Regions from separate parts of the Arthrobacter sp. Ld5 genome, predicted to be linked through region 2. Evidence: predicted binding sites of a transcription regulator. Region 2 holds the regulator's gene; the other holds the start of a gene.
What was found. Region 2 encodes Rex, which represses fermentation and respiration genes when NADH is low (regulators of the CRP and FNR family bind a similar motif). Its sites were predicted from a motif close to CTTGTGAANNNNTTCACAAG; they were not measured.
Positions count from the first base shown of each region.

Region 1: the regulator Rex is predicted to act here: its motif matches at 9,940-9,959, upstream of rhaI (L-rhamnose isomerase).

Region 1 is NZ_JBPKBO010000022.1:226,715-241,942, forward strand. Features, by position in the region: gene ACSGDB_RS11870 (hypothetical protein) at 1-189, shown strand, start outside; gene ACSGDB_RS11875 (PspA/IM30 family protein) at 240-941, shown strand; gene ACSGDB_RS11880 (SDR family NAD(P)-dependent oxidoreductase) at 1,014-1,697, shown strand; gene ACSGDB_RS11885 (DUF695 domain-containing protein) at 1,772-2,803, opposite strand; gene trmB (tRNA (guanosine(46)-N7)-methyltransferase TrmB) at 2,835-3,713, opposite strand; gene ACSGDB_RS11895 (alpha-hydroxy acid oxidase) at 3,782-5,050, opposite strand; gene ACSGDB_RS11900 (rhamnulokinase) at 5,047-6,564, opposite strand; gene ACSGDB_RS11905 (bifunctional aldolase/short-chain dehydrogenase) at 6,566-8,605, opposite strand; gene rhaI (L-rhamnose isomerase) at 8,662-9,828, opposite strand; gene ACSGDB_RS11915 (LacI family DNA-binding transcriptional regulator) at 10,051-11,082, shown strand; gene ACSGDB_RS11920 (L-rhamnose mutarotase) at 11,325-11,651, shown strand; gene ACSGDB_RS11925 (beta-galactosidase) at 11,759-14,095, shown strand; gene ACSGDB_RS11930 (DEAD/DEAH box helicase) at 14,448-15,228, shown strand, end outside.
Region 2 is NZ_JBPKBO010000022.1:327,249-342,476, reverse strand. Features, by position in the region: gene ACSGDB_RS12340 (hypothetical protein) at 163-792, shown strand; gene ACSGDB_RS12335 (redox-sensing transcriptional repressor Rex) at 824-1,510, opposite strand; gene ACSGDB_RS12330 (glutaredoxin family protein) at 1,695-1,958, opposite strand; gene ACSGDB_RS12325 (HAD family hydrolase) at 2,056-2,868, shown strand; gene ACSGDB_RS12320 (30S ribosomal protein bS22) at 2,981-3,079, opposite strand; gene ACSGDB_RS12315 (helix-turn-helix domain-containing protein) at 3,274-3,486, opposite strand; gene ACSGDB_RS12310 (ArsR/SmtB family transcription factor) at 3,650-4,195, opposite strand; gene ACSGDB_RS12305 (acetoin utilization protein AcuC) at 4,255-5,457, opposite strand; gene ACSGDB_RS12300 (TrkH family potassium uptake protein) at 5,593-7,005, shown strand; gene ACSGDB_RS12295 (potassium channel family protein) at 6,998-7,666, shown strand; gene ACSGDB_RS12290 (glycosyltransferase 87 family protein) at 7,650-8,957, shown strand; gene proC (pyrroline-5-carboxylate reductase) at 8,926-9,780, opposite strand; gene ACSGDB_RS12280 (sugar phosphate isomerase/epimerase family protein) at 9,985-10,782, opposite strand; gene ACSGDB_RS12275 (Ppx/GppA phosphatase family protein) at 10,784-11,797, opposite strand; gene topA (type I DNA topoisomerase) at 11,856-14,603, opposite strand; gene ACSGDB_RS12265 (DUF7059 domain-containing protein) at 14,724-15,228, opposite strand, start outside.

The DNA of each region.
Region 1 (15,228 bases), 100 kb from region 2:
GAGTGGACCAGGGACCTGTCCGCCCAGGCGCAGGCCCTCGACGAACTGTCCGCCGACCTGCGCCGGAGCCTCCTGCAGACCTCCCGGTCCATCGACACGCTGCAGCTCGAGCGCGCCACCACCCGTCTGCGCACCGAGATCTCGGCCATGGGCGCCTGGCGGGACAGCTACGGGAGCGGGCAGTCGTGATGAGAGGTTCGAGAAGATAACCACACACCAACCAGCCGGGGGTCCGAGCAATGTCGATCAAACGCCGCATCACGCGCATCGTGCGGGCCAACCGGAATGCGGCCGTCGAAGCGAAGCAGGACCCCAGGGTCCAGGCGCAGAACGCCCAGGCGACGCAGCACTCGCTGCTGGACCAGGCGCGTCGCGGCGCCGCGGACGTCGCCGCGCACCATCACCGGGTGGGCCTGGCCGCCAATGACGCCGCCGCCTACCTCAACCGGGTGGAAGCAGCGGCCGCGGCCGCAGTCCAGCGGGGGGACGACGACGCCGCGCGGGCCGCGATCCGGGAGTCGATGACCGCCCGCCGACGGCTGGAGACGCTCACCCGGCAGCTCCGGGAGGCGGAGGAGCAGTCCCGCACGCTCCAGCAGGACGTCCGGCGGCTCGAGCAGCGCGTGCAGCAGAACGCCATGGAGTACGATGCCATGCTGGCCCGGCGTGCTGCCGCGCAGGCCGCCATCGGCGTGCACGACGCCCTCGCCTCCTCCTCGCGGGACGCGGCGGCGATCGACGCCGCACGCCGGAACGCCGAACTCGAGGTGCGGCGGTTCGAGGCCCAGGCGCAGGCGCGCGAGGAGCTCTCCTGGACCGATCCGTCGTCCCCGCGCCTGCAGCAGGCCTTCGAGGAACTCGAGGCCGAAGCCGCGACACAGCAGGAGCTCGAGGCGCTCAAACGGAGGAACGCGCGGCGCTACCCGCCCGCAGCCCACTGATCCCGCGCAGCACCGCCAGGTCCCCGGGTCCCGCCCCCGGGGAAGCGTAGCGGGCGTTGCTAGACTCTGGCCATGACTGAGCTGAGTGGTTCCCACGTCCTCGTCGTCGGTGCCACCGGAGTCCTCGGGACGGAACTGGCCCGGCAGCTCGTCGCCCAGGGGGCCAGGGTGACGCTGTCCGGCCGCTCGGAGAAGAAGCTGGCGGACCTCGCCGACGAGTTGGGTGAGGCCGTCGTCGGGACCGTCGCCGCGGACCTCGCCAGGCCGTCGGGGCCCGCGGACATCGCCGCGGAGGTCTACGGTCGGGAACTCGACGGCGTCGTGTTCGCCGCCGGCGTCGTCGCGTTCGGGCCGGCCCTGGAGGTCGACGACGACACCCTCGACGAACTCGTGCTCGTGAACCTGCTCGGCTGGATGCGGCTCATGCGCGACGTCGGGCCGAGGCTGGGCAAGGATTCCTTCGTGGCGCAGATCAGCGCCGTCGTTGCGGAGAGCCCGACGGCGGGCATGGCCGCGTACTCGGCCACCAAGGCGGGGCTCAGCGCCTACGGGAAGGCGCTGACGCTGGAGCTGCGCCGGCAGGGGGTCCGCGTGCTGGACGCCCGTCCGCCCCACACCGAGACCGGCCTCGCCACCCGCCCGATCGCCGGCGACGCACCGAGGCTGCCGCAGGGGAAGGACCCGGTGGACGTCGCAGGACGCATCGTCGGCGCGATCCGTGACGGCGAACGGGACCTGCCGTCGTCGTCGTTCTGACCCCACCGCCGGCCCGCTGAGCGCTCCCGCCGACCGCCTGCCCCGCCGTGCCTGTGCGCTCCGGGCCAGGGCCGTCAGGCGAAGTCCCGGACCCTCTTCCAGCCGGGATCGAGGGTGTGCTTCGCGGTGACGGTGCGCTGCTCGCGGGCCGCGGCGTCGAGCACGTCCCGCCCGTTCTGGTCCTCCGCGTCGGAGTAGAAGTGGAAGGTCCGCACGCCCCGGGACGTCTCGGCGGCCACCAGCATCCCCCGGATCCCGAGGGCCGTCACGAGGGAATCCTCGAGGTCGTTCAGGGCATCGAACGCCGCGGGGCGGGGAAGGCCCTGCTCGTCGGCGTCGAACGGCACCCGCAGCGCCGTGTGGAGGTCGAAGCGCGGGTGGTCGATCCAGCGCAGCGGGCGCCGGACCCGCACGAGGATCGGATCACCCGCCCCGAGCGTGCCCTGCATGAGCAGCCAGCTCGGCGCGGGCAGGGTGCGGGCGAGGTCCGCCACCCGGGCCGGCAGCTCCGCGGCGGGGATGCTGTCCACGACGTCGTGGACGATGCAGTCGATGCGGCGCACCCAGCGTTCCACGTCGTCCTCGCCGAGCAGCCACTCGAGGAGCAGGACGCACAGCCCGTACTCGTCGTCCCACTGCCCGGTGAAGCCGGGGTTGTACACCGAGACGATGAAGCCGTCGCCCGCACGGGTCACCGCGGCATGCACGCGGGTCCGGCGGAGGTCGAAGGTCCGGCCGCGGTAGGTGATGGTCGACTCCAGCATGTCCGGCTTGGCGCTGCGCGCCGGCACGAAGTCCCAGCGCGGGCCCGGCGGCGGGGACGCCCGGTACCAGCGTTCCGCCACCGGGCGCAGCGACGCGTCGCCGCCGCTGGAGACGCAGAGCGTGTGCTCGGATCCGGTGCCCGTCCGGGTCTCCCACTCGAGTCCGCGCGCCATCGCCCGGACGCGCCGGGTCATGACCTCCACGTAGGCGTCGAAGTCCCCGGCCCGCGTGGCGTCGGTCAGCAGGTCCTCGCCGTCGTCGGCCCACCACCGCCAGAAGGCCTCGATCGGATCCGTCCCGGCCCTCCGGGCGGACGTCCTGCGGCGACTGAAAATACCCATGATTCCTGCATCCCCCGGTGCTGGCGGCCGCTCAGCGGCGGCGGTAGGTGAGGTCGAACACCGTGCGTCCGGCCTGGATGGCCTTGTTCTCGAAGCTGGTGAGGGGGCGGCCGTCGAAGCGGGGAGCCCAGCCGCCGAGGGTGTCCGTCCCCTCGTTGACGCCGGTGTTCCCGGTGCTCACCGGGTCGCGGCCTTCCCGCACGGGGGCGCCGCCGACCACCGATTCTACGCCGCTCTCCCAGACCTGGGTGAGCGGGCTGTCCGCGCCGCGCCGCTCGCCGGCGTGCAGGTTCTCGAATGCCTCGCTGGCATCGAGGACCGCCCGCATCTGCACGGCGTAGCTCGACCAGTCGGTCGCCATGCGGACCAGCCCGCCGGGTGCGACGACGCGGGCGGCGAGCTCGACGTACTCCTCCTTCACGAGCCGGCGCTTGTGGTGGCGGGCCTTGTGCCAGGGGTCGGGGAAGAAGGTCCAGAGTTCGGACACCGAGGCGGCCGGGATCATCCCGGCGAACGCCTCCGCGGCGTTGACCTGCGCGGTGCGGACGTTCGTCAGGTCCTTCTGGCTGATGCGCAGCATGGTCTGGGCGAGCCCGGGACGGTAGACCTCCAGGGCCAGGTAGTCGCGGTCGGGATCGAGCTCGGCCGCATGCGTGATGGCCTCACCGAGGCCGGACCCCACCTCGACGACGAGCGGCGCGGACCGCCCGAAGGCGGCCTCGACGTCGAGGACGAAGCCGGGTGCCACGGACGTATCGGCGTTCTCGATGCGCGGGACCTCCAGGAGGAAGGCCTCGGCCAGTTCGTCCCAGGCCTCGCGTCGTCTGCCCTGGAGGCGGGAGCCCCGCCGGACGAAGGACACGGGCTGGGTGCGGTGCGGCTGGTCGGGGGTCTGTACATGAGGATCCATCACTCCCAAGGCTACCGCCAGCGGCCTGTCCCGCGGGGCTCGGCACCGGGTGGGGGTGGCTGGTCCGCCTACCCGGGGACCGCGCTCTGAATTTCACTCCGTGCTGCGGCAATGGGCATGAGGCGGGTGAGCTGGGTGACGTGCTTCGGCTCGAGTTCGCCGAGGTGGGAGACGCCGAGGAGGCGCATGGTGCGCTCGATCTCGTCGCGGAGGATCGTGATGGTCCTGTCCACGCCTTGGCGGCCTCCGGCCATGAGCCCGTAGAGGTAGGCGCGGCCGATGAGGGTGAATTTCGCGCCGAGTGCCATGGAGGCGACGATGTCGGCGCCGTTCATGATGCCGGTGTCGACCATGATGGTGGCGTCGGATCCGACCTCGCGGACGACCCGCGGGAGAAGATGGAACGGGATGGGAGCGCGGTCGAGTTGGCGGCCGCCGTGGTTGGACAGGATGATCCCGTCGACGCCCATCTCCACGAGGCGCACCGAGTCCTCGACGTTCTGGACGCCCTTGATGAGGATCTTCCCGGGCCACAGGTCACGGATGATGGCGAGGTCGTCGTAGCTGATGGTCGGGTCCATGGCAGCGTTCAGCAGGTCCCCGACGGTGCCGCCGGTGTCGGTCAGGGACGCGAATTCCAGTCTCGGGGTCGTGAGGAAGTCGACCCACCACCAGGGGCGGGGCACGGCGTTGAGGATGGTGCCGATCGACAACTGGGGCGGGATGGAGAAGCCGTTGCGCTTGTCGCGCAGGCGGGCTCCCGCCACGGGGGTGTCGACGGTGAACATGAGGGTGTCGAAGCCGGCCTCGCCGGCGCGTTTGACGAGGTCGTAGGAGATCTCCCGCTGGCGCATGACGTAGAGCTGGAACCAGTTGCGTCCGGTGGGGTTCGCTGCTTTGACGCCTTCGATCGAGGTCGTGCCGAGGGTGGAGAGGGTGAAGGGGATGCCGGCGGCGGCTGCTGCGCCGGCGCCGGCGGTCTCGCCCTCGGTCTGCATGAGGCGGGTGAATCCGGTCGGTGCGATTCCGAACGGGAGGGCGCTGGGTCCGCCGAGGATCTCCACCGAGGTGTCGACGTGTTCGGCGGGACGGAGGATCGAGGGGTGGAACTCGATGTCCTCGAACGCCTGCCGGGCACGGTTCAGGGACAGCTCGCCCTCGGCACCGCCGTCGGTGTAGTCGAACGCGGCTTTCGGGGTGCGGCGCCTCGCGATCGTGCGGAGGTCCGCGATGGTCAGCGCGGAGTCCAGCCGGCGCTTCTTGCCGTTGAGTTCGATCTTCTTGAACTGCATGAGTTCGAGCAGTTCGGCCGGAACGGGAAGTTGGCGCTTGATCACGCGATGGTCCTTCCAAGGGGGACGGATGTGAGGTCTGCAGTGCTGGGCGGTGCCGTGCGGCGTGGCTCGTAGTAAGCCGGTTCCCTTCCTGCTGCCACGAGGTCTCTCAGGCTGCTGAGGTCGCCGTCGATCTGACCGCCGGCCCGGGCCTGGATGAGGAGGTTGCCGAGCGCCGTCGCTTCGACCGGCCCTGCGATGACCGGCTTGCCGGTGGCGTCGGCTGTCAGCTGACAGAGGAGTTGGTTCTGGGATCCGCCTCCGACGATATGCACTACGTCCACTCGTGCGTCGGTGAGACGCTCAGCGTCGGCGATGGTTCGTGCGTAGCCGAGCGCCAGGCTGTCGAGGATGCACCGAACGATTGCTGCGGGCCGACCCGGGGCACTGTGTTCGGCACCGACGGCAGCCTCTTGGATACGTTGCGGCATGCCACCGGGAGCGATGAAGGCAGGGTCGTCGACGTCGACCTGCGGTCCGCCCGCCGGCAGGGCGGCTGCGGCAGTGAGGAGGGAGGTGAGCGGCTCGTCCATGCCTTGCTCCGTCCAGGTGCGTTGGCATTCGCTCAGGAGCCAGAGGCCGCCCACGTTGCGCAGGTAGCGGATGGTTCCGTCGACGCCGCGCTCGTTCGTGAAATTCGCGGCCCGGCTCGCCTCCGTCAGGACCGGGTGCCGTAGTTCCAGCCCGACCAGCGACCATGTTCCCGAGGAGATGTAGGCGAACTGCGGCGACTGGGCGGGTACCGCGGCGACGGCTGATGCGGTGTCGTGGGATCCGACGGCGACGACCTGCGTCGATGCCGGCAGCTTGGTGCGCTCGGCTACCCCGGGGAGCAGGGCACCGATGGATCGACCTGCCTCCACCAGGGGCGGGAACAGGTCCCTGGGGAGCCCCAGGGCCTCGTGGATCTCGGTGGCCCACTCGCCGGCCACTGCATCGAACAATCCCGTGGTGGAGGCGTTCGTGGATTCGGTGCGGCGCTCACCGGTGAGCCGGTAGGCGAGCAGGTCGGGCATCAGCAGGGCCTGGACCCCGTCCAGCGTTTTCTCTGCCGCGAGCTGGTAGACCGTGTTGAAGGGCAGGAACTGCAGGCCCGTCGTGCTGTAGAGGCGTGCCTGATCGATCCGTCGGTGTACCTGGTCGATGGTCGCTCGAGTGCGGTCGTCCCGGTAGCTGACCGGTTGAGCCGTCAGGTCACCCGCCGGGTCCACCAGGCCGTAGTCGACGGCCCAGGTGTCGATCCCGATACTGATGACCCGCTCGCCCTGGGCGTTCGAGACTCTCGCCGCCTCGGTGAGCCCGACCAGAACCTCCTCCAGGAGCGCATCGAAGTCCCACCGCAGATGCCCGTCGAGGGTGACGACGCCGTTGGGGAACCGGTGCACGACCTCCATCTGGATCCGGGGCGTCGCTGCTGTTCCGCCGGACTCGGGGCGGGTGATCCTGCCAAGGATCACCCGCCCCGAGGACGCCCCGATGTCGACGGCCACGAAGACCGCTGTCGAACCGGCATCCATGTCAGCGCAGGAACGCGGCGGCGACGCCGGCGTCGACGGGGATGTGCAGCCCCGTGGTGTGCGAGAGTTCGGCGCTGGTCAGGACGGCGACGGCGTTGGCGACGTTCTCGGGCAGCACCTCGCGCTTGAGGAGGGTGCGCTGGGCGTAGTACTCGCCGAGCTTGTCCTCCTCCACGCCGTAGACGGCGGCCCGCTTGGCGCCCCAGCCGCCGGCGAAGATGCCGGAGCCGCGGACCACGCCGTCGGGGTTGATGCCGTTGACGCGGACGCCGTAGCCGCCGAGTTCGGCGGCGAGGAGGCGTACCTGATGGGCCTGATCGGCCTTGGTGGCGCTGTAGGCGATGTTGTTCGGGCCGGCGAACACCGAGTTCTTGGACGAGATATAGATGATGTCCCCGCCCATGTCCTGCTCGATCAGGACCTTCGCGGCGGCCTGCGACATGAGGAAGGAGCCCTTCGCCATGACGTTGTGCTGGAGGTCCCAGTCCTTCTCCGTGGTCTCGAGCAGCGGCTTCGAGATGGACAGGCCGGCGTTGTTCACCACGAGGTCGAGTCCACCGAAGGCCAGCACCGCCGCCTTCACGGCGTCCTGCACCTGGGCCGGATCCGTGACGTCCGCCTGCACGCCGACGGCGACGTCGGGACCGCCGAGTTCCTCGGCCACGGCGGTCGCGCTGTCGATGTTCAGGTCCGCGATGACCACGCACGCGCCTTCGCCGGCCAGGCGGGTGGCGATGGCCTTGCCGATGCCCGACGCCGCTCCCGTCACGAGCGCGATGCGCCCCGCATGCGACTTCGGCTTCGGCATCCGGGCGAGCTTGGCCTCCTCGAGGGACCAGTACTCGATGCGGAACTTCTCGCCCTCCTCGATGGGGGAGTAGCTGGAAATCGCTTCTGCGCCGCGCATCACGTTGATGGCATTGAGGTAGAACTCCCCGGCCACGCGGGCGGTCTGCTTGTTCGCGCCGAAGGAGAACATGCCGACGCCGGGCACCAGTACGATCGCCGGGTCGGCTCCCCGCATGGCGGGGGAGTCCGGCGTCGCGTGCCGGGCGTAGTACGCGGCGTAGTCCGCACGGTACGCGGTGTGCAGTTCGCGCAGGCGCTCGAGGCAGCTCTCGACGTCGGCGCCGGCCGGGAGGTCGAGGACGAGCGGTTTGACCTTGGTGCGCAGGAAGTGGTCCGGGCAGCTGGTGCCGAGGGCGCCGAGGCGCGGGTGCTCGGCGGAGGCGAGGAAGTCCAGGACGCGGGGGTCGTCGGTGAAGTGGCCCACCTGCGCCCTGTCCGCGGAGGCGAGGCCGCGGATGGTTGGGGCGAGAGCCGCTGCCTTCGCGCGGCGCTCCTTCTCGGGCAGTGCGGCGTAGCCATCGAGGGCGGGGCCGAAGGGCTCGGCCGTGCCGTGCTCGGCGATGTAGCGCTCAGCAGTCTCGATGATCTCCAGCGAGTTCGCCTCGGCCTCCGCCGACGTGTCGCCCCAGGCGGTGATGCCGTGCCCGCCGAGGATCGTGCCGATGGCCTCGGGGTTGGCCTCCTTCAGAGCGGCAATGTCGAGTCCGAGCTGGAAACCGGGACGGCGCCAGGGCACCCAGAGGACCCTGGATCCGAAAATCGCCTCGGTGAGTGCCTCGCCGTCGGCCGCCGTGGCGATCGCGATGCCGGCGTCGGGGTGCAGATGGTCCACGTGCGCGGCGTCCACGAGGCCGTGCATGGCGGTGTCGATGGACGGCGCGGCACCGCCCTTGCCGTGCAGGGTGTAGTCGAAGGCCGCGACCATCTCGTCCTCACGCTCCACCCCCGGGTAGACGCCCCGCAGTGCCCGTAGGCGGTCCAGGCGCAGAACGGCGAGCCCGGACTCCTTGAGCGTCCCGAGGTCACCACCGGAGCCCTTGACCCAGAGCAGTTCGACGTCCTCACCGGTGGCCGGGTCCACGCCCATACCCTTGGCGGAGGTGTTGCCGCCGGCGTAGTTCGTGGTGCGCTTGTCGGCACCGAGCCGATTGGAGCGTGCGATGAGCTCGTCGACCGTCGGATGGGTGGAAATAGCGGCTACGCCGTTCGTTGGGGTGGTGGTCGCGGACCCTGTCGTCGTCGTCACGCTCATGCTCCCCATCCGGCCTGCTGGCCGCCCTGTCGTTCGCTGTTGATCTGTTCCTGGTAACCGCTCTCGCGGTAGGCCTCCATCGGATCCGCGGGAAGGCCCTTCGACTCACGCCAGGCGGCGAGGCCGGGACGAACATCGGTGTAGAACGCGTCCATCAGAAGGGCGTTGGCGCCGAGCACGTCGCCCGACTCCTGCGCCGCGGTCAGTGCGGCACGGTCGATGAGCAGGACACGCGCGGTCATCTCCTGGACGTTCAGCACGGAGCGGATCTGCCCGGGGATCTTCTCCTCGAGGTTGTGGCACTGGTCGAGCATCAGGGCGATCCCGTTCGCCGGGTCCAGGCCGCCGCCGCGGACCACCTCGGCCATGATCCTGAAGAGCTGGAACGGATCGGCGGCACCGACGATCAGGTCATCGTCCGCGTAGAAGCGCGAATTGAAGTCGAAGGAGCCGAGCTTCCCGAGGCGGATGAGCTGCGCCACGATGAACTCGATGTTGGTGCCCGGCGCGTGGTGTCCGGTGTCGAGGCAGACCAGGGCCTTCTCGCCCAGCTGCAGGCAGTGCGCGTAGGAGGTGCCCCAGTCCGGGACGTCCGTGTGATAGAACGCCGGCTCGAAGAACTTGTACTCCAGGACCAGCCTCTGGTCCTCGCCGAGACGGTCGTACACCTTGCGGAGGGAGTCCTGCAGCCAGTCCTGGCGGGAGCGCATATCGGCCTGGCCCGGGTAGTTGGAGCCGTCCGCGAGCCAGATCTTCAGGTCCCGCGAGCCGGTGACATTCATGACCTCGATGCACTCGTACATGTGGTCGATGGCCTTGTTCCGCACCGCGGCGTCGCTGTGCGTCAGGCTGCCGAACTTGTAGCCGTCGTCCTGGAAGGTGTTGCTGTTGATGGTGCCGAGCCGCATACCGTGGTCCGCCGCGTAGGAGGCGAGGACCCCGTAGTCGTCCACCCTGTCCCAGGGGATGTGCAGGGCGACGCTCGGGGCAAGACCGGTCAGCCGGTTGACCATGCCGGCGTCCGCGATCTTCTCCTCGACGGTGCGCGGGGTGCCCGGCGTGGCGAACACCTTGAAGCGGGTGCCGGAATTGCCGTAGGCCCAGGAGGGCACTTCGATGGCGAGCTGGCCCAGCTCCGCCGAGATATCGTCGATGACAGTCATGTGCTCTCTCCAGTGCGGTGGCCGCCGGGTGCTCCATCACACCTGTGCGGCGGTTCTCGGGGTTCCCCCTGCGCCCGGAGGCGGGTCCGAGGGGGAAGAGGAATTGCCGTGCTTTTGAATCGTTTCATTGGCACGTTTCAAAGCTATCCTTGCTGGAGACCGAGTGTCAACAGTCCTGACGGCGCCGCCGCCGGACCCGAGCTTCGAGGTGGCCTGGTACTCATGGACAGCCGACCGATCAGCATCAAGGATGTCGCCGACCGCGCAGGGGTGGCCATCGGGACGGTGTCCAACGTGCTGAACCACCCCGCGCGGGTCTCTGCAGCGACGAGGGAACGCGTCCAGGAGGCGATCGACGCCCTCGGTTTCGTCCGCAACGATGCCGCCCGGCAGCTGAGGGCCGGCCAGAGCCGCACCATCGGCCTGATCGTGCTCGACGTCGGCAACCCGTTCTTCTCCTCGCTGGCCCGGGCCGCCGAGGACTGCGCCGCCGAGCACGGCAGCACGGTGGTGCTGGGGGACAGCGGGCAGGATGCCGGTCGGGAGGCCCGGTACATCGACGTCTTCGAGCAGCAGCGCATGCAGGGCATGCTCATCTCACCCGTCGGGGACGTGGGCCCACGCATCGAGGGGCTGAGCCGGCGCGGCACGCCCGTGGTGCTCGTGGATCGCGTGGATCCGCAGCGGCGCTGCAGCTCGGTGTCGGTGGACGACGTCGCCGGCGGCTACATCGCCGTGCGCCACCTGCTCGAAGCGGGCCGACGGCGCATCGCGTTCGTGGGCACAACGGCCGACTACCGCCAGGTGGCGGACCGCCTGACGGGCGCGCGCCAGGCGGTCGAGGAGTACGACGGCGCAGAGCTCGAGGTCCTCGACGCCGATGCCATGACTGTCCTGGCCGGTCGGGATGTCGGGGAGGTGATCGCCCAGCGCCGGCACGAGGAGCTGCCGGATGGCATTTTCTGCGCCAACGACCTCCTCGCCATCGGCGTCATGCAGGCGGTCCTGCTGATCCGGGGCCTGCGGATTCCCGAGGATCTGGCACTGATCGGGTACGACGACATCGATTTCGCCGCCTCCACGGTGGTGCCCCTCACGAGCGTGCGCAAGCCGACGGAACTCATCGGGCGGACAGCGGTGGAGCTCCTCCTCGAGGAGATCGAGGGGCCTCCCTCGCGGCGGCGGCAGGTCATCTTCGACCCGGAGCTGGTGGAGCGCGGGAGTACCGGGGCAAGAGCCCCTTCCCTCAGCTGACTGCTGGCCGGGCGAGGGGCAGTCCGCAGCCGCGGCTGACGGCCCGGGCCGAGGCTGTTGACGGTGATGTGGCCCGGGCCTAGTATTCGATATGAATCGTGCTTCTGAAACGATTCATTCTTGCTACTGGGCTCTATGTCGGGCACCGCGCGGTCGACGTCAAGGCAGCGGCGTCCCTCCTCGGGTTCGAGTATCGCCGCGTGGCCCTCTGACCCATCACCCCACCAGCCAAGGAGATACCAATGGAGCGCGTGTGCTTCCAGCTGCAGGTCCGCCCGGAGCGCATCCCCGAGTACCGGGCCCGGCACGCGGCCATCTGGCCCGACATGGCGAGGGCTCTCACGGATACCGGATGGAACAACTATTCGCTGTTCCTGCGCCCCGACGGCATGCTCATCGGGTACGTGGAATGCGAGGACTTCGCTGCGTCGCAGGCCGCCATGGCCGCGACCGAGGTGAACGCCCGATGGCAGGCCGAGATGGGCCCGTTCTTCCTGGCGCTCGACGGCCGCCCCGACGAGGGCTTCGTCCGTCTGGACGAGGTCTTCCACCTCGAGGATCAACTCTAGGGAAGGCGGGTGCGCCGAGCGGGCGTGACGCGAATCCCAGAACACATACACGGGAGCTCAGCCAAGGGCATCGAGCTTTCGGCAACACACCTGAGGAACAAAGCACCATGACGCGATCATCAACCTCGATGAACACGCACGTGCTGCGGGCCACACATCAGCCGTGGCCGGCGCGGGCGGTGGAGCCGGCACTGCAAGCGGATGTCCCGCCGGCCAGCAGAATCTCGATCTCGTCGCGCCACATCTCGCTGGACGGTGAACCCTGGATTCCTGTCTCAGGAGAAATCCACTACTCACGTGTGCCCCGCGAACGATGGCGGGAGAGGCTTCTGCTCATGCGATCCGGGGGTATCGATGTCATTTCGTGCTACATCATCTGGATCCACCACCAACCAGAGCGGGACTCCGTCAGCTTTGACGGAAACCTGGATGTGGCGGCGTTCGTCGAGCTCTGTGCCGAGCTCGGTCTCCGAGTCGTCCTCCGCATCGGTCCATGGGCGCATGGCGAAGTGCGCAATGGAGGGTTTCCCGACTGGGTGCAACACGCTCCTGTGAAGCACCGCACAGATGATCCCGGCTACCTCGATCTCGTCGAGCCGTGGTTCGAGGCACTCGGTGAACAGCTTGGCGGGCTCTGCGGCGGCGGTGGTCCCCTGCTTGCCATTCAGTTGGAGAACGAGCTGTACGACCAACCCGACCATCTGGCCACGCTGCGTGAACTCGCCCGTTCTGCTGGGTTGCACGCTCCGTTCTACACGGCGACAGCTTGGGGCGGGGCAGAACTTCCCGCGGGTCAGGTGTTCCCCCTGTACTCCGGGTACGGGGACGGATTCTGGGTCGACGCCGATGCCCCATGGGACGTCACGTTTCGTCAGCACTACTTCATGTCGACGATTTGGGACGACCCGGGCGTAGGGGCAGACGTGAGGGGCGTCGACGCCGCGTCCGTCGAACTCCGCGATCGTGACGAAACGTTCCCCCCTGCCTGCTGCGAGCTGGGTGGGGGAATGGCAACCACCTACCACCGGCGCATCGTTCCATCGGGGGATGACATCGCGGCGGTCGCGCACGCGAAGCTGGCCAGCGGCTCGGCCTGGCAGGGCTACTACATGTTCGCTGGAGGTATGAATCCCCGTGGTGAAACGGGCTTTCAGGAATCACAGGATTCTGGTTATCCCAACGACCTCCCCGTGTTCGACTATGACTTCCACGCAGCGGTGGGTGCGGCAGGGCAGCTCGGGCCGAGTCATGCTGCGCTCCGGCGCCAGCACGCTTTCCTGCACAGCTTCGGAGCGCAGATCGCAACCATGTCGACGAGTTTTCCTGATGCTGTTCCGCAGATACCCTTCGATTGCTCGACTTTGCGGTGGACCGTCCGCTCCGATGGATCCTTCGGGGTCCTGTTCATCAACTGGCACCAGCCGAATGTTCCCCTGCCGTCGTGCGATGGTGTCGCGTTCGACGTCGTGCTACCCACACGCACTGTCCGCGTCGGGACAGATCTGACCATCCCGGCGGGGACTATCGGACACTGGCCGTTAGGGATTGAGGTCGGCGGAATCCGCATCGACTGGGCAACAGCATCCATCCTCACCGTGATCGGGGCGACGCTTGTCCTCGTGGCAGAAAAGGACATCGACGTGTCATTCGGTCTACCCGATGACGTAGCGGTTCTTGTGGACGGCCTCAGGGCCGATGGCGGACGAGCTCGAATTGACAGTGCCACTGGTGGGCTCGTTGAACTGAGCAGCGCTCGTGGTTCGGCCACGGTGCTCGTGATCGGTAGCCAGGACGCTGATCGTGTCTGGCTACTCGAGGATGGTGCCCGCCAACTCGTGCTGTGCGACGAGCCCCTCTGGACTGAGGGCGGTGCACTTTCAGTGCGGTCCTCGGCGCGGCCGTCCCTGACGGCGTGGCAGGGCAAGTGGGTTCCGGTTCCGCTGGAGCCGCAACACTCCGAGGCGGCCCGTCGCGCCGGCCTGTCCCTGGTAGCCGGCTCCTGGCGACAGGAGGCCTCGGAGCCACTGCGGCGATACGGTGGCTCGGCCGTGCGGCCGGCGGCCCCCCGCGAGGAGCAGTTCGTCGAGCGGGCAGGAATCTGGTCCCTCGGTGATGTGGGCACGCCCGCCGAGGGCCTGCGACGCACGCTTCGTATCGACTGGGCCGGGGACGTTGCGGAGCTCCTCGTCGACGGAGCCCCCGTCGCCGATAGGTTCTGGGATGGCACAGCGTGGCATATTGATCTTGATGTGATCGACGGTGCCGTCGGCACAGGTCTCGAGCTGCGCATGCTCCCGCTCCACAAGAAGACCGACGTGTGGCTACCGGAACCGGCACGAGCCCGGCTTCGGTCTGTCGACAGCGCACTCCTTGCCGTCGACGCTGTGACGCTTACCTTCTCCACCATCTGGCGTGCACTGCCCACCCCGTCACAGCGGCCCTGACGCGCACTCGTACCTGCGGCAGCGTCCGCACCGCGAAGCCGATGCTCAGCGAAGGTCGGCAGCGATGCCGCCGCAGCCGCGATGCGGTCTTCCGGCGTCCCGACTGGTAAAGTCGAGGAACTTGCCTGCGCACGGCTGATGATGTCAGCCAGTACTGGCGTCATTCAGTACAGCGTCACCCGGTACCGTGCTATCCAGTACAGTGCGCAGCCTGCGTCGATAGAACGCATTCTTTTGTCCCGCATCCAGCTCGCAGGATCGCGAGCTCGGTGGACACTGTCTGACTCTTCTTCGGCGAACCCCCGCGCCAACCGGTGCCGGGGAAGATGAGAAGAAAGCTCGTGTACTTCACATGACTACTTTTGCTGCCCTCGGTGTGCCCAAAGCGCTGGTCGAGAACCTCGCCGCGCAGGGAATCGCCGAACCCTTCCCCATCCAGGTCAAGTCGCTTCCCGACTCCCTGGCCGGGCGCGATGTCCTCGGACGCGGCCGCACCGGCTCGGGCAAGACCCTCGCCTTCGCCCTCCCCATGGTCGCGCGCCTCGCCGAGCAGGAGGCGGCCTACCGCCGCAAGCCCGGACGCCCCCTGGCCCTGGTCCTCGCCCCCACGCGTGAGCTCGCCACCCAGATCAACGCCACGGTCGAGCCCCTGGCCAAGGAACTGGGCCTGAACACCACCGTCATCTACGGCGGAGTCTCCCAGCAGCGCCAGGAGAAGGCCCTGCGCGCCGGCGTCGACATCGTCATCGCCTGCCCGGGGCGTCTCGAGGACCTGATGCGCCAGAAGCTGATCACGCTCGAGTCCGTGGAGATCACCATCCTCGACGAGGCCGACCACATGGCGGACCTCGGCTTCCTCCCCGTCGTGAAGAAACTGCTCGACACCACCCCGGCCGACGGCCAGCGCCTGCTGTTCTCTGCGACCCTGGACAACGGCGTGGACAAGGTGGTCAACCGGTACATGACCAACCCGGTCACCCACTCCGTCGACGACCCGCAGGCCGCGGTCACCACGATGGACCACCACGTGCTGCTGATCGGCGACCAGACGCAGAAGAAGCAGCTGATCGTCCAGCTCGCCTCCGGCTCGGGCCGCCGCCTGCTCTTCATGCGCACCAAGCACCACGCGCGGA
Region 2 (15,228 bases):
ACGGCCGGCGTCGTCCTCCCGACGACGCCGGCCGTCGGCGTTTCGTCGAGCGTCCTCCGGGGGCCCGGGAACTAGGCTGACGGTGACCACATCCACGATGCGCGCGTCCATGGGGGCACCATCGGCAGGATGACCACCCCTCGATCAGCGGAGGACGCAACGATGAGCACACCACAGGACACCCCGAACGGACAGGACAGCGGGGCGGGCTGGAACGCACCGGGATCGGCCGGCGGCCAGACTCCCCCGTCCCAGCAGGCCCCGTCGCCCTACGGCCGGCAGGACGCCGGCGCCCAGTCCCCGAACTACGCCTACCCGACGTCGGCCGCGCCCGGCCTCACCGAGAAGGGACCGGCACCCAAAGAGGTCCAGCGGGCCTACTACCTCATCCTCGCCGCCGGCATCCTGCACTTCCTGGCCTCCATCCTCTCGCTGACGGAGATCCCCGACGGCCCCGGAGCGCCGGTCCAGATGGTGTTCCAGGTGCTCTTCGCGGCCCTCACCGCGGCGGTCTACGTCGTCCTGGCGATCTTCATCCGCCGGGGCCGGAACTGGGCACGCATCACCGCGACGGTGCTCATGGCGCTCAATGTACTGGTCACCGTCGGCGGCCTGCTGCTCCTGCCGCTGGCGAACCAGGCCATCGAGGCCTCGGGCCAGGAGGCCGTGCCGGTGTCCGGGCTGTCGATCGCGCTCAGCGTGATCATCCTGATCCTCGGCGTCGCCGGCGTCGTCCTGACCTACCTGAAGCCGTCGCGGCCGTACTTCGCGCCGCAGAAGCTCGGGTACTGAGGCCACTGCACGGGAGCCGGGCCCTCCGGCACTACTGGGCGTGGGAGATCGGACCGAGGTCCGGCTCCTGCGCCCTTTGTGCGTGGTAGGCCAGGATCTGCAGTTCGGTGGACATGTCCACCTTGCGCAGCTGCACGTGCGGCGGCACCTGCAGCACCACGGGCGCGAAGCTGAGGATGCTGGAGATCCCGGCCGCGACGAGCCGGTCGCACAGCTCCTGGGCGACCTGCGCCGGGACCGCGAGTACCGCCATGTTGGTGCGGGTGCGCTCCAGCACGGCCTCGAGGTCGTGCACGGCGCTGACCCGCAGGTAGCCCACCTCGGAGCCGATGACGAGCTGGTCGGCGTCGAAGAGCGCCACGATCTCGAAGCCCCGCGAACCGAACCCCGAGTACCCGGCGAGCGCCCGTCCCAGATTGCCCGCACCCAGGATGGCGACGCGCCAGTCGAGCGTCAGCCCGAGGGCGACGGAGATCTGCCGGTTGAGGTACTGCACGTCGTACCCGACGCCGCGGGTGCCGTAGGACCCGAGGTAGGAGAGGTCCTTGCGGAGCTTGGGCGAGTTCACGCCGGCGGCGTCCGCGAGTTCCTCGGAGGACACCCGCTCGATACCCTCGGCGAGCAGGGAGTTCAGCGCCCGCAGGTAGATGGTGAGACGGGCGAGCGACGCCGGCGGGATGTGGCGCGCCGCGTCGTCCACGCGGCGAAGGCCTGGCATGTCCGGCGTTGTCACTGTCATCGGCTCCGTTGCTCGCACCGCCGCGCCCGGTGCGGGAGCCGCGGTTCCGTGATCCCTCGGCGTCGGGGGCGGAAGTACAACCACTGTATGCCGCCGGAGCGGGGCCTCCAAGCCGGATGACGGGCGGCGTGCATGGGTGCGGGGCCGGCCCGGCGAGGGCTCGTCAGGGGGTGGTCAGCAGCCGCCTCAGCCGCGCCTCGTCGATCGACCAGAAGTCGCGCTGGACGCCGTCGATGAACAGGACGGGCAGCTCCTCCGCGAAGCGGGCGCCGAGCGTGGGGTGCTCGGCCGCGCTCACCTCGCGCCAGCCCAGGCCGAGGTCGCCGGTCACCCTCCGCACCACAACGCGGGCGTCCTCGCAGAGATGGCACCCGGGGCGGGTGAGGAGCACGACGCCGGCGCCGGGCGTCTCCGCGGGAGTTTCCATCCCTCCACGGTACTGCGCCCGACCGGCCTCGGCGGAGGAGACCGGACCGGCAGGACGAGCCGTCGGGGTGTCCTGCCGAAGAACTAGACTCGGGGGCATGCCGGACGCCGCGCGGGTCACGCACCCCACCCTCCAGCCTTCGGCGACCGTCGAGGGCGAGGCCGCCTTCTTCGACGTGGACAACACGCTGATGCGCGGCGCGAGCCTCTTCCACGTGGGCCGCAAGATGTACCAGCGCAAGGCGTTCACGCTGCGCTTCGCCGCGGGCCTGGCCTGGAAACAGCTCCGCTTCATCATGCGCGGCGAGACGATGACGGATGTGAACTCGGTGCGCGACGCCGCCCTCGCCTTCGCCATCGGGATCGCCCACGAGGACGTCCTGGCCCTCGGCGAGGAGGTCTACGACGAGATGATCGCCTCGAAGATCTGGCCCGGGGCGCGCGCCCTGGCCGAGCAGCACCTGACCGCGCACCGGCAGGTCTGGCTGGTGACCGGGACCCCCGTGGAGGTCGCCGGCGTGATCGCGAGACGCCTCGGCCTCACCGGGGCCCTCGGCACCGTGGGGGAGGTCGCGGACGGCCTGTACACCGGCCGGCTGGTCGGCGAGTTCCTGCACGGGCCGGCCAAGGCGGTGGCCGTGCTGGCCCTGGCGCAGCGGGAGGACCTGGACCTCGCGCGCTGCTGGGCCTACAGCGACTCCTACAACGACGTCCCGCTGCTGAGCGCCGTCGGGCATCCCGTGGCGATCAACCCGGACCGCCGCCTCCGCCGGCATGCCCGGGCGAACAACTGGCCGGTCTACGACTTCCGCAGCGGACGGCGGGCGGCGACCCTCGGCCTGCGCGCCGCCACCGTCGCAGGATCCCTCTACGGGCTGTGGCGCGGGTACGCCCGGCTCAGGACCCGCTGACCTCAGGAGCAGCACCCGACGGACCCCGTGAACGACGACGGCCCGGCTTCCACGCAACGAATGCGGGAATCCGGGCCGGTCGGCATCCTCCGGCTCGAGGCCGGACGAGTGCCTACTTCTTGTTGCGGCGCTGGTGACGGGTCTTGCGAAGCAGCTTGCGGTGCTTCTTCTTTGCCATACGCTTGCGGCGCTTCTTGATTACTGAACCCATAGAGTCCTCACAAACTGTTGTGTTGCCAGGGCGTACTGCGGCGCGGGGCCTCGAGGACCGCCCTGGTGATGACGAAAGACGCGTGCCTGGTGGCAGTCGCCCGTGTGATGCACTAAGTCGGGCGGGCTCGAGACCCGCCCAAAACGCTCCTTAACAGGGTACATCCGTTTGGGGAACCCGCGGACGACCGGCGATCAGGCGCTCGCGGCCTGCCCGTCGACCTGCGACCGGTGGAGGAACCCCTCGACCGCGGACTGGGGGACGCGGTAGGAGCGGCCGAACTGGACGGCGGGCAGGTCTCCGGCGTGCACGAGCCGATACACGGTCATCTTCGAGACGCGCATGAGCTCGGCCACTTCCGCGACCGTCAGGAACTGCACATCCGAGAAGTTGTTCCCGTCTGCCATCTCACCACTATTCCTTCGCATGGAGGCTTGCACTTCACCCTGGGGCCTATCGAAAGCGCTGCCCGGGCGACCGATCGGCGTGTCGCCTTGTAGCAAGAGGATAATCCGCCTAGAGGATCACTCTAGTGGCAGATGGGGCTGGAGTGAAAGACGGCCGACGGGCCTACGCCGACGGATCGCGCCGTCGGCGCAGTTGGGCCAGCAGGTCCGCGGCGCGCTCCGCCGCACGGCCCATGGTCCGCCCCATCGGGGGCCGCGGTGCGTCGCCTCCGGCGGGTCCCGACTGCGCCGCGAGGACCGCGGTGGCCAGCGCCGGCGTGGCCGCGGCACCCGGCGCGTCGACCGTCTCCGGCTCGAGCGCCGCGACGACGTCCGCCACCGTCGCGAACTCCGGGGACGGCCGGTCCAGTCCGTCATCCGCGGGGGCCGCGGGCGGTCCCGCGGTCCCGGCATCCTCGAACCCGGCAAGCCAGTCGCGCACCACGCCGAGCGGCGCGGCGTCCAGCGAGTAGTAGCGCTTCTGTCCCTGGGCCCGCATGCTCACCAGGCCCGCCTCCCGCAGCACCTTCAGGTGCTTCGACACCGTCGGCTGACTGACCTGCAACTCGATCACGAGCTCCCCCACCGCCCTGTCGCCGTTCCGCAGATTCTCGAGGATCTGCCTGCGTGTGCCCTCGGCGACGACGGCGAATACATCATCGATTCCCATCCGCCTACCCTAGCGATATATACGCCGCACGGCATCCTGACGTGGCCGGCGGGTCCCGGTCAGTCGAACCAGGGGTCCAGTCCATGGAGGGGGAAGAGGGCCTTCCTCGTCGCCATCACCGTCCGGTCCAGGTCGTCGTTGGGGTCGTACCCGACCTCCCACGAACGCCACCAGAGGTCCGCGCCGTCACCCATCAGCCGGGGCGCCTCCACACCGTGCCGCTCGAGCACATACTCCCGCCAGGCGGGCGGGACCGGCGTCGCCGGGCCTGTCGGCGCACCGGCGGCCACCGCGACGAGCAGCGCCCAGGACCGCGGCACCACGCTCGCCAGGGCGTACCCGCCTCCCCCCGTCGCGACCCACCGCCCCTCGCACAGGCGGTCCGCCAGGTCCCGCACGCCCACCATCAGCGCGTGCTGGGCGTCGACGCTGACCCGCAGGTTCGTGAGGGGGTCCTCGCGGTGGGAATCGCAGCCGTGCTGGCTCACGATGACCTCGGGGGCGAAAGCCCCGGCGAGCTGCGGCACGACGGCGTGGAAGGCCCGCAGTACCGCCGCGTCCCCGGCGACGGTGGGCAGCGCGACGTTCACCGCGTACCCCTCCGCTCCCGGTCCGCCGGTCTCGCTGGCGAAGCCGGTACCGGGGAAGAGGCTCATGCCCGTCTCGTGCAGCGAGATCGTCATGACCCGGGGGTCGTCCCAGAAGATACTCTGCGTCCCGTCGCCGTGGTGTGCGTCGACGTCGACGTACAGGACGCGCCGGACGCCGCGATCGAGCAGCCGCTGGATCGCGGCCGCGGCGTCGTTGTAGATGCAGAAGCCGCTGGCGCGGGAGCGCGCCGCATGGTGCATGCCGCCGCCGAAGTTCACCGCCCGTACGGCTGAACCCCGGAGGATCGCCTCGGCCGCGCCGAGCGACCCGCCTGCGAGCCGGGCGCTGGCCTCGTGCATCCCCGCGAAGGCGGGGGTGTCCTCCGTGCCGAGGCCCCTGGCGGCGTCCGAGGTGCAGGGGTTGCCGCTGACCCGGCGGACCGCCCTGATGTAGTCGGGGCTGTGCACGGCCGCCAGCTCGTCGTCCGACGCGACGGGAGGAGCGGCAACCGTCACGCCGTCGAGGTCCAGCAGCCCGCAGTCGCGCGCGAGCCGGGCCGTCAGGTGCAGCCGCTCCGGGTTCATGGGATGGTGCCCGCCGAAGTCGTAGGCCAGCATCGACTCGTCCCAGGCCACCTGGAGGGGGACCGCCGACCGTGAGTGCGTAGACATTCCTGAAAGGCTACGCGATGCGCGATGCTCCGATGCCGCCTCCCGGTGAGATGCTTTACTACTGCAAGGGACAATCAGGCATGGTTACGCGCCGGTTCGGCGGTAGGACCAGCGAAGAAGGCAGAGCGGACGTCAATGGTAGGTCAACAGCCACGATGGCTGACGGACGATCGCCGCGGGTACATCAGGCTGCTGGCGTCGATCCGCGACTTCGCCGACTCGTTCGCGAACAGCTCCCCCGCGCGTCTCGCCCTGTTCATCTTCAGCGCCGTGATCCTGGTGTTCACCGCGCTGCTGAGCCTGCCGATGGCCACCAGCAGCGGGACCGCCGCCCCCCTGCACGACGCCTTCTTCACGGCGGTCTCCGCCGTGTGCGTCACGGGCCTCACCGTGGTGTCCACCGCCACCTACTGGTCCTTCTTCGGCCAGCTGGTGATCCTGCTGGGCATCTTCATCGGAGGGCTCGGCACGCTGACGCTGGCCTCGCTGCTCGCGCTGATCGTGAGCAAGCGCCTCGGGGTACGGGGGAAGCTGCTGGCCCAGGAGGCGCTGAACAACGCGAGCCGCCTCGGCGAGATCGGCACACTCCTGCGGATCGTCATCACGACGTCGGTGGTGATCGAGATCGTCCTCGCCGTCGTCCTCATCCCCCGCTTCATGATCCTGGGCGAACCCTGGTGGCAGGCCGTCTGGCACGGCATCTTCTATTCCATCTCCGCCTTCAACAACGCCGGCTTCACCCCGCACAGCGACGGGCTGGTCCCGTACGAGACGGACCTGTGGATCCTCACCCCGCTCATGGTCGGGGTGTTCCTCGGCAGCCTCGGCTTCCCGGTGATCATGGTCCTCGTGCAGGTGCGGCACCGCTTCAGCAAGTGGACGCTCCACGCGAAGCTCACGGTCTCCGTGTCGCTGATCCTGCTCGCGGCCGGGACGTTCGCGTGGGGCTTCCTGGAGTGGGAGAACGACCACACGATCGGCACGCTCAGCGTCACGGACCGGGTGATCCATGCCCTGTTCGCCTCGGTCATGACCCGCTCGGGCGGGTTCAACCTCGTGGACCAGAACGACATGACGACGACGACGATGCTCCTGACGGACGCCCTCATGTTCGCCGGAGGGGGTTCCGCCTCCACGGCCGGCGGCATCAAGGTGACCACCATCGCCGTCATGTTCCTCGCCATCGTGGCCGAGGCCCGCGGCGACTCGGACGTCCGGGCGTGGGGCCGCACCATCCCCTCCGGCGTGATGCGCGTGGCGATCTCCGTGATCTTCATGGGCGCCACCCTCGTCCTCATCGGCAGCGGCCTGCTCCTGCGCATGACGGACGAGCCGCTCGACAAGGTGGTCTTCGAGGTCATCTCCGCGTTCGCGACCTGCGGCCTCAGCACCAACCTCAGCGCCGAGCTGCCGCCCGAAGGAAAATACGTCCTGTCCGCCCTGATGTTCGCCGGGCGCATGGGTACCATCACCCTCGCCTCGGCGCTCGCGCTGAGGCAACGCAGCACGCTGTACCGCTACCCCGACGAGAGGCCGATCATTGGCTGAGAGACCCGCCCACAATGCACCCGTCCTCGTGATCGGCCTCGGCCGGTTCGGCGCGGCGACCGCGGAACAGCTCGTCCGCCAGGGACGGGAGGTACTGGCCATCGAGCGGGACCCCCAGCTCGTGCAGAAGTTCTCGGGCGTCCTCACGCACGTGGTCGAGGCCGACGCGACGAACCTCGATGCCCTCCGCCAGCTCGGCGCCCAGGAGTTCTCGGCGGCCGTGGTGGGAGTCGGCACCTCGATCGAGTCGAGCGTGCTGATCACCGCCAACCTCGTGGACCTCGGCATCGACCACCTCTGGGTCAAGGCGATCACGCCCTCGCACGGCAAGATCCTCAAGCGCATCGGCGCCAACCACGTGATCTACCCGGAGGCCGATGCCGGGCAGCGCGCCGCGCACCTCGTCGGCGGCCGCATGCTCGACTTCATCGAGTTCGACGACGGCTTCGCGATCGTGAAGATGTACCCGCCGAAGGAGACCCAGGGCTTCACCCTCGCGGAGTCCGCGGTGCGGTCGAAGTACGGCGTCACCGTGGTCGGCGTGAAGTCCCCGGGCGAGGACTTCACCTACGCGCGCCCCGACACCAAGGTCTCCAGCCGCGACATGCTGATCGTGTCCGGGCACGTGGACCTGCTGGAGCGCTTTGCCGGCCGACCCTAGCCGCACGGACGCCGCCGGCGCCCCGGCCCGGCGGGGGCGCACGCCTGGCGGGTCCCGCCGTCGACCACGCACCGCGGCCGCGCGGTCGGCGGCCTGCCGGTGGGTTGCCGCGGCCGGCGGCGCCCTCGTGCTCGCCGTCGTCGTGCTCGCCGCGCAGATCCACGGGCTGGACCTCTCGGTGTACCGCGAGGGCGCCCTCGCGCTGCTCGGCCGCGCGGAGGGGAAGGACCTGTACGACGACGCCCTGATCCTGACCGACACGCGGGGGCTGCCGTTCACCTACCCGCCCTTCGCAGCCCTGCTCTTCGTGCCCCTCGCGCTCGTCCCGGAGTCGCTCGCCCTCGGGATCGTCACCGCCCTGACCTGCGTGTGCCTCGTGGGCGTGGCGGTCACCGTCGTGCGCTACCTGCGCGCGTCGGGGGTGCTGCCGGAGGTGCCGCGGAACGGCCGTCCCGCCGCCGTCCTGACCGCGGTGCTGCTCATCGGCGTCAGCGGGCCCTGGCGCGAGGGCCTCGGGTTCGGACAGATCAACGCCCTCCTCATGGTGCTGGTCCTCGCCGACCTGCTGCGCTCCACCCGGCTGCCCTCGGGCGTGCTCATCGGGATCGCCGCCGGGATCAAGCTGACACCGCTCGCGTTCGGCCTGGTGTTCCTCGCCCGCCGGGACTGGCGGTCGCTGGCCTGGCTGGCGGGGTCCTTCGCGGCGACGGTGGCCGTCGGCTGGTTCCTGGCGCCCCGCGAGTCCGCGATCTTCTGGCTGGACGCGCTCCTCGACCCCTCACGCGTCGGGGCGACGGCCGATCTCTACAACGTGTCGCTGAACTCGGTCGTGGCGCAGTCGGGCCTGGCGGAGGGCCTGCAGCGGCCCGTGTGGATCCTGGCGTCGCTGGCCGTCATCGCGGTCGGCTACGCGGCGATCCGGCGCGCGGACGACGACGGCGACCCCGTGCGGGCGATCGCCGCCAACGCCGTCGTCATGCTCGCGATCTCGCCCATCTCCTGGTTCCACCACTGGGTGTGGATCGCCCTGGTGTTCCCGGCGGGCTGGGTCCTCGCCCGGCGGCAGGAGGGTGCCCCACGCGCGGTGGGCCGGGCGCTGCTGGCGCTCCTGGTGCCCGTGATGCTGTTCTCCTCGATCACCGTGACCCTCACGCTCACCGGCGCGGTCTCCGGCACGGGCCCGCTGCCGCTGCGGGTCTTCACGGGCCTCGGCGTGATCCTGCCGGTGGCCCTGCTGACCCTGTGGGCGCTCCGCCCCGTCAGCCGGCGGGACGCGTCAGTTCGCGGGTGATCTCCGCCGCGCGTGCCGTGGCGGCGCGGGCGCCGTACGCCACGATGCGGGGAAGGCCCAGCTCGTCGAAGGTCTCGATGGCGCTCTGCGTGGTCCCGTTGGGGCTGGTGACGGCGCGGCGGAGGGCCGCGGCGTCCGCGCCCTCCTCCGCGAGCATGAAGCCCGCTCCCGCGACGGTCTCCCGCGCGATCTGGGCGGCCAGGCCGGCGTCGAGACCCAGCTCGGCGCCGGCGGCGGCCATCGCCTCCGCGAGGTAGAACGCGTAGGCCGGTCCGGACCCGCTGACGGCGGAGAGGGCGTCCACCTGCTCCTCGGGGATCTCGACGACGGTCCCGGCGGACGCCAGGAGCTCCCGGGCCTGTGCCATCTGCCCGGGACCGGCCGCCGCCCCGGCGGAGATCGAGAGCACTCCCCGACCGAGCCGCGACGGCGTGTTGGGCATCGAGCGGATGACGGGCTGGCCGTCGGGCAGGACGGCCTCGATCATCGCGGTCGACACGGCGGCAGCGACGCTGAGGACGACGGCGGCCGGCCTCAGGAAGGGGCCGATCTCGCGGGCGAGCGCGACGGTCCCCGCAGGCTTCACCCCGAGGATGACGACGTCGGCATCCTGCACGGCCGTGGTGTTCGCGGCGTCGTCGTCCGCCGTCGCGCGTGCCGTGACGCCGTGCCGCTGCCGGAGCTCCGCCGCGCGCTCGGCGCGCCGCACCGTCGCGGTGACCCGGCCGGGGTCGAGGCCGGCGGCGAGGAGGCCTGCCAGGATGGACTCGTTCATGGATCCGCAGCCGAGGAAGGCGATGCGCGGGGCGCCCTGGGTAGTCATGCTTCCATCCTGCCACGCAGGTCTCACAGGGTACTCCCAGCCTGCGTGCTGTTGAGGCACAAGGAGGAGCCCTAGTGTTGGAGCTACCTCATAGGGGTGCGAGTGATGCGGCCGGAAATTCCTGATCCGGCCCGGCGTCGGCGGTACCGGATGGATCCCCCACCATCCGGTACCGCCGGCGCCATTCCTCGTTGAGGGGACCGGTCAGTGGCCCAGGTGCTCCCGGGCGAAGCGGAGCGTCTCGGCGAGCCAGTCCTCGCGCTCCCCGGCGGCCCGGGCGCGGCGCGTGCTCACCTCCACGGCGACCACGCCGTCCCACGCCGACCCCGCCAGATGCGCAAGCGCCTCCGCGCACCGCTGCTGGCCCTGGCCGGGGAGGAGGTGTTCGTCCTTGCCATTGGGCGTGCCGTCGGTGAGGTGCACGTGCGCGAGCCGGCTGCCGAGCGTCCTGATCTCCTCGTAGGAGTCCATGCCGGCGATCGCGGCGTGGGAGAAGTCCCAGGTGACGCGCTCGTACGGCTCGGGGATCGGGTTCCAGTGCGGCAGGTAGGCCTTCGCCTCGCGGCCGCGCACCTTCCACGGGTACATGTTCTCGACGGCGATGTCGACGCCGTACTCCGTCGCGATGCGGGCGATCCCCTCGGGGAACTCCTCGGCGTACCCGGTCTGCCAGCGGAACGGCGGATGGGTCACGACCGTCGAGGCGCCCACCTCCGCGGCCATCGCTGCCGACATCTCGATCTTCGTCCAGGCCCTGCCCCAGACCTGCTGGGTCAGGAGCAGGGTGGGGGCATGGACGGCGAGGATCGGGAGCTCGTAGCGTTCGCTCAGCGAGGAGAGCTGGGCCGGATCCTGGCTGACCGAGTTGTTGGTGACCATCACCTCGACGCCGTCGTACCCGAGGTCCTGGGCCAGCGCGAAGGCGTCGTGGACGGCGAGCGGGTAGACCGACGCGCTGGAGAGAGCGACGGGGATGGAGGGCAGGCTGCCGGCGCGCGCCATGTCAGGCCCCCCGCGCGACAGGGGTGCGCGGCGTGGCGTCGAGTTGGGTGTGGCCCACCCCGGCTCCCGGGAGGGGTTCGTCGGCGTCGAACATCTTGGCGTCGAAGCGCCTGAGCAGCAGTCCCTCGCGCAGCGCCCACGGGCAGATGCTGATCGACGGGACGCCGAACAGGTCGAGTGCGGATTCGGCGACGAGTGCGCCGGCGAGCACCTGCGGGGCGCGCAGCTCGGAGACGCCGTCGAGGTGGGTGCGGTCCTCCACGGTCATGGCCGCGAGCCGCTTCGTCCACAGGCCGAGGTCCTCGAGGCGCAGCTCGCGCCGGACGAAGGGCCCGGCGGCCGACGGCGCGGATCCCGCGATCCGGGCCAGGGAGCGGAAGGTCTTCGAGGTGCCCGCCACCAGGTGCGGGGTGCCGAGGTGGGCGAAGTGCGGGACGGCCTCCCGCAGGGTCGCCCTGATGTAGCGGCGCAGTTCCTTGACGCTCCTGGCCGACGGCGGGTCCCCGTGCAGCCAGTCGCGCGTGAGCCTCCCCGCGCCGAGCGGGACGGAGAGGGCCACCTCGGGCAGCTCGTCCGTGCCCATCGCCATCTCGAAGGAGCCGCCGCCGATGTCGAGGTTGAGGATGGACTCCGCGCCCCAGCCGTACCAGCGGCGCACGGCCTGGAAGGTCACCGCGGCCTCCTGGTCCCCGGACAGCTCCTGGAGGTCGACGCCGGTCTCCCGGCGCACCCGGTCGAGGACGTCGCTGCCGTTGGCCGCCTCCCGGATCGCGGAGGTGCAGAACGCGAGGAAGTCCTCGGCGTCGTGTCCCTCCGCGAACTCGCGGGCTTCGCGGACGAAACCGACGAGCTCGTCCTGCCCCGCCCGGGAGATGCTGCCGTCCTCGTCGAGGTAGGCCACGAGCTGCAGGGGCTTCTTGTGGCTCGCGAAGGGTACGGGCCGCCCCCCGGGGTGGGCATCCACGAGGAGCAGATGAACCGTGTTCGACCCTATGTCCAGTACGCCTAGCCGCATCGTTCCCGCGCTTCCAGCTCATCCCCCGCCAATGTGTGTGCCTGCCGTGCCCTTCGGGCTACTTCCCTGCGGCGACCTTCCGCTTCGCGGGAGTCCGGCGGGTCGTCTTCTTGGGCGCCGGTCCCTTGGCGCGCTTCTCGGCGAGCATGTCGATCGCCTGTTCGCGCGTGAGCTCCTCGATCGCCATCGACCCGGGGACGGTGATGTTCGTGTCGCCGTCGGTGATGTAGGGCCCGAAGCGGCCGTCCTTCACGACGATCGGCTTCTCGCTCACCGGGTCGTCACCGAACTCGGCCAGCGGCGGCGTGACGGTCCGGCCGCCGCGCTGCTTGGGCTGCTTGTAGATCTCCAGGGCCTGGTCGAGGGTGATCGTGAAGATCTCCTCCTCCGAGCCGATGGAGCGGGAGTCGCTACCCTTCTTCAGGTAGGGCCCGAACCGGCCGTTCTGCACCGTGACCTCCTTGCCCTCCTCGTCCGTGCCGAGGACCCGCGGCAGGTTCATGAGCCTGAGCGCGTCCTCGAGGGTCACGGTGTCCACGGACATGGACTTGAAGAGGGACCCGGTGCGGGGCTTGACCTTCGCTGGCTTCTTCGGGGGCTTGGGCTTGCCGTTCTTGTAGTACTCGACGGGCTGGGCGGCGAGTTCCTCCGCCGTCGGCTCGGTGATCAGTTCGATCACGTACGGTCCGTACCGGCCGTCGCGCGCCACGACGGTCCTCCCCGTCTCCGGGTCCGTGCCGAGGACACGCTCCTGCGACGTCGGCGCCTCCATCAGTTCGATGGCCTTCTCCGCCGTCAGCTCGTCCGGTGCGAGGTCCTCCGGGACGTTGGCGCGCTGCGGCTCCGTGCCCTCGGGGGCGTCGGCCGGCAGGGGCTTCTCCAGGTACGGCCCGAACTTGCCGACCCGCAGCGTGATCCCCTCCGCGATCTCCACCGAGTTGATGCTCCGCGCGTCGATCTCGCCGAGGTCGTTGACGATGGTGTGCAGCCCGGTTTCCTTGCGGTCCCCGTAGTAGAAGCTGTTGAGCCACTCGACCCGGCCGGCCTCGCCGCGCGAGATGCGGTCGAGGTCCTCCTCGAGCTCCGCCGTGAAGTCGTAGTCCACGTAGTCGTTGAAGTGCTCCTCGAGCAGGCGCACCACCGAGAACGCGATCCAGCTCGGCACCAGGGCCTGGCCGCGACTGCGGACGTAGCCGCGGTCCATGATCGTGGACATCGTCGCGGCGTACGTCGACGGGCGGCCGATGCCGCGCTCGTCGAGCACCTTGACGAGCGAGGCCTCCGTGTAGCGCGGGGGCGGCGACGTCTCGTGGCCGAGGGCCTCGATCGCCGTCGCACCGAGCGCATCCCCCTTGGCGACGTTCGGCAGGCGCGTGCCCTGGGCGTCGCCGTCCGCCGTGTCCTCGTCGCGGCCCGCGTCGCGGCCCTCCTCGTAGGCGGCCATGAAGCCGCGGAAGGTGATGACGGTGCCGGAGGCCGCGAACTCGGCGTCCCGGCCGTCCGCGCTCTTCGCGCCGAGGCGCAGTGACGCCGTCGAGCCCTTCGCGTCGGCCATCTGCGAGGCGACGGTGCGCTTCCAGATCAGTTCGTACAGGCGGAACTCGTCGCCGCGCAGGGACTGCGCCACCTGGGCGGGGGTCCGGAAGGAGTCGCCGGCAGGACGGATGGCCTCGTGGGCCTCCTGCGCGTTCTTGGCCTTGCCCTTGTAGACGCGCCGGGACTCGGGCACGTATTCGGGGCCGTACAGCTCCGAGGCCTGGCGGCGGGCGGCGTTGATGGCCTGGTCGGAGAGCGCGGACGAGTCGGTCCGCATGTACGTGATGTAGCCGTTCTCGTACAGCCGCTGCGCCACCTGCATGGTGACCTTCGAGCTGAACCGCAGCTTGCGGGCCGCCTCCTGCTGCAGGGTCGACGTCGTGAACGGTGCGGCGGGACGGCGCGTGTAGGGCTTCGTCTCGAGCGAGCGCACCGCGAAGGTGGCGCTCCCGAGCCCGGTGGCGAGTGAGCGTGCGGCCTCCTCGTCCAGCCGGACGACGTTCGCGGCCTTCAGTTCGCCGCGGTCGGAGAAGTCCTTGCCGGAGGCGATCCGGTTGCCGTCGACGGCGACGAGCTTGGCGGGGAAGGCGCTGCCCTTGGTCGTGTCCTCGGGCGTGAACGTGCCGGTCAGGTCCCAGTACGACGCCGTCCGGAACGCCATGCGCTCACGCTCGCGTTCGACGACGAGGCGGGTGGCGACGGACTGCACGCGGCCGGCGGACAGCCCGCGGGCCACCTTGCGCCACAGCACCGGGGAGATCTCGTAGCCGTACAGGCGGTCGAGGATGCGCCGGGTCTCCTGGGCGTCGACCATGGGGATGTCGACGTCGCGCAGCTCACCCATGGCGCGCGTCACCGCTTCCTTGGTGATCTCGCCGAAGGTCAGGCGGTACACGGGGACCTTCGGCTTGAGGACCTGCAGCAGGTGCCAGGCGATGGCTTCGCCCTCGCGGTCGTTATCGGTGGCAAGGTAGAGCTCGTCGGCGTCCTTCAGGGCGGCCTTCAGTTCGGCGACGGTCTTCCGCTTCTCCGGGGAGACCACGTAGTAGGGCTCGAAGTCCTTGTCGAGGTCCACAGCGAACTTGCCCACCGAGGACTTCTTCAGCTCGGCGGGGAGGTCGGACGGCTGGGGGAGGTCGCGGATGTGTCCCATGGACGCGGCGACCTGGAAACCCTCGCCGAGGTAGCCCGAGATGCTCTTGATCTTGCTGGGGGACTCAACGATGACGAGCTTCTTGCCGTGCTTCTTGTCCGTGGCCTTGGTCGGCACTTCTCTCCTATATATACGAGCGGGTGCCGCGGCAGATCCTCGGTATCCGGTCCGGATCCCGCTGCCGGGCTCACCTCACAGTATGCGCCATGAGTACCCGCACAAGACTAATGGCAGGTTTCAGGGGGCCGGAAGGAGGAAGCCCTCCCGGACGAGCTGCTCGACGTCCAGCAGCAGCTCCGAGGTGAACGCGGCGTCGGGCCTGTCCAGCAGCATGGCGAGCGCTCCCGCAATCTGCCCGGCCGTGAGCTCGCCGTCGCATGCGGAGGCGAACCCGGCCAATTCGGTGCTGAGCAGGGTGGTGCGCCGGAGACCGGCACCCTGCCGCAGCAGGATGACACCGGGGTGTTCGGCGCCGGGCCGCTGGTGGCGTTCCTCGGTGACGTCCTCGGCGACGAGCAGGAACTCGTCGGCGATGCCGATCCCGGACGCGGCCTGCTCGGTGTGGGCCGCGAGCCAGTCGCTGCGGCCGATCGCCGCGGCGAGGTGCGGGCCCACGGGCTGTTCGATGTCGTGGGTGATCTCCTCGAGCGTCACCCGGACGAGGTCGCTCGGGGTGCGGGGGCGCCGCAGCCAGACGGACCCGAAGCCGATGCCCTCGACGTCGCGGGCGGCGAAGTCGGCG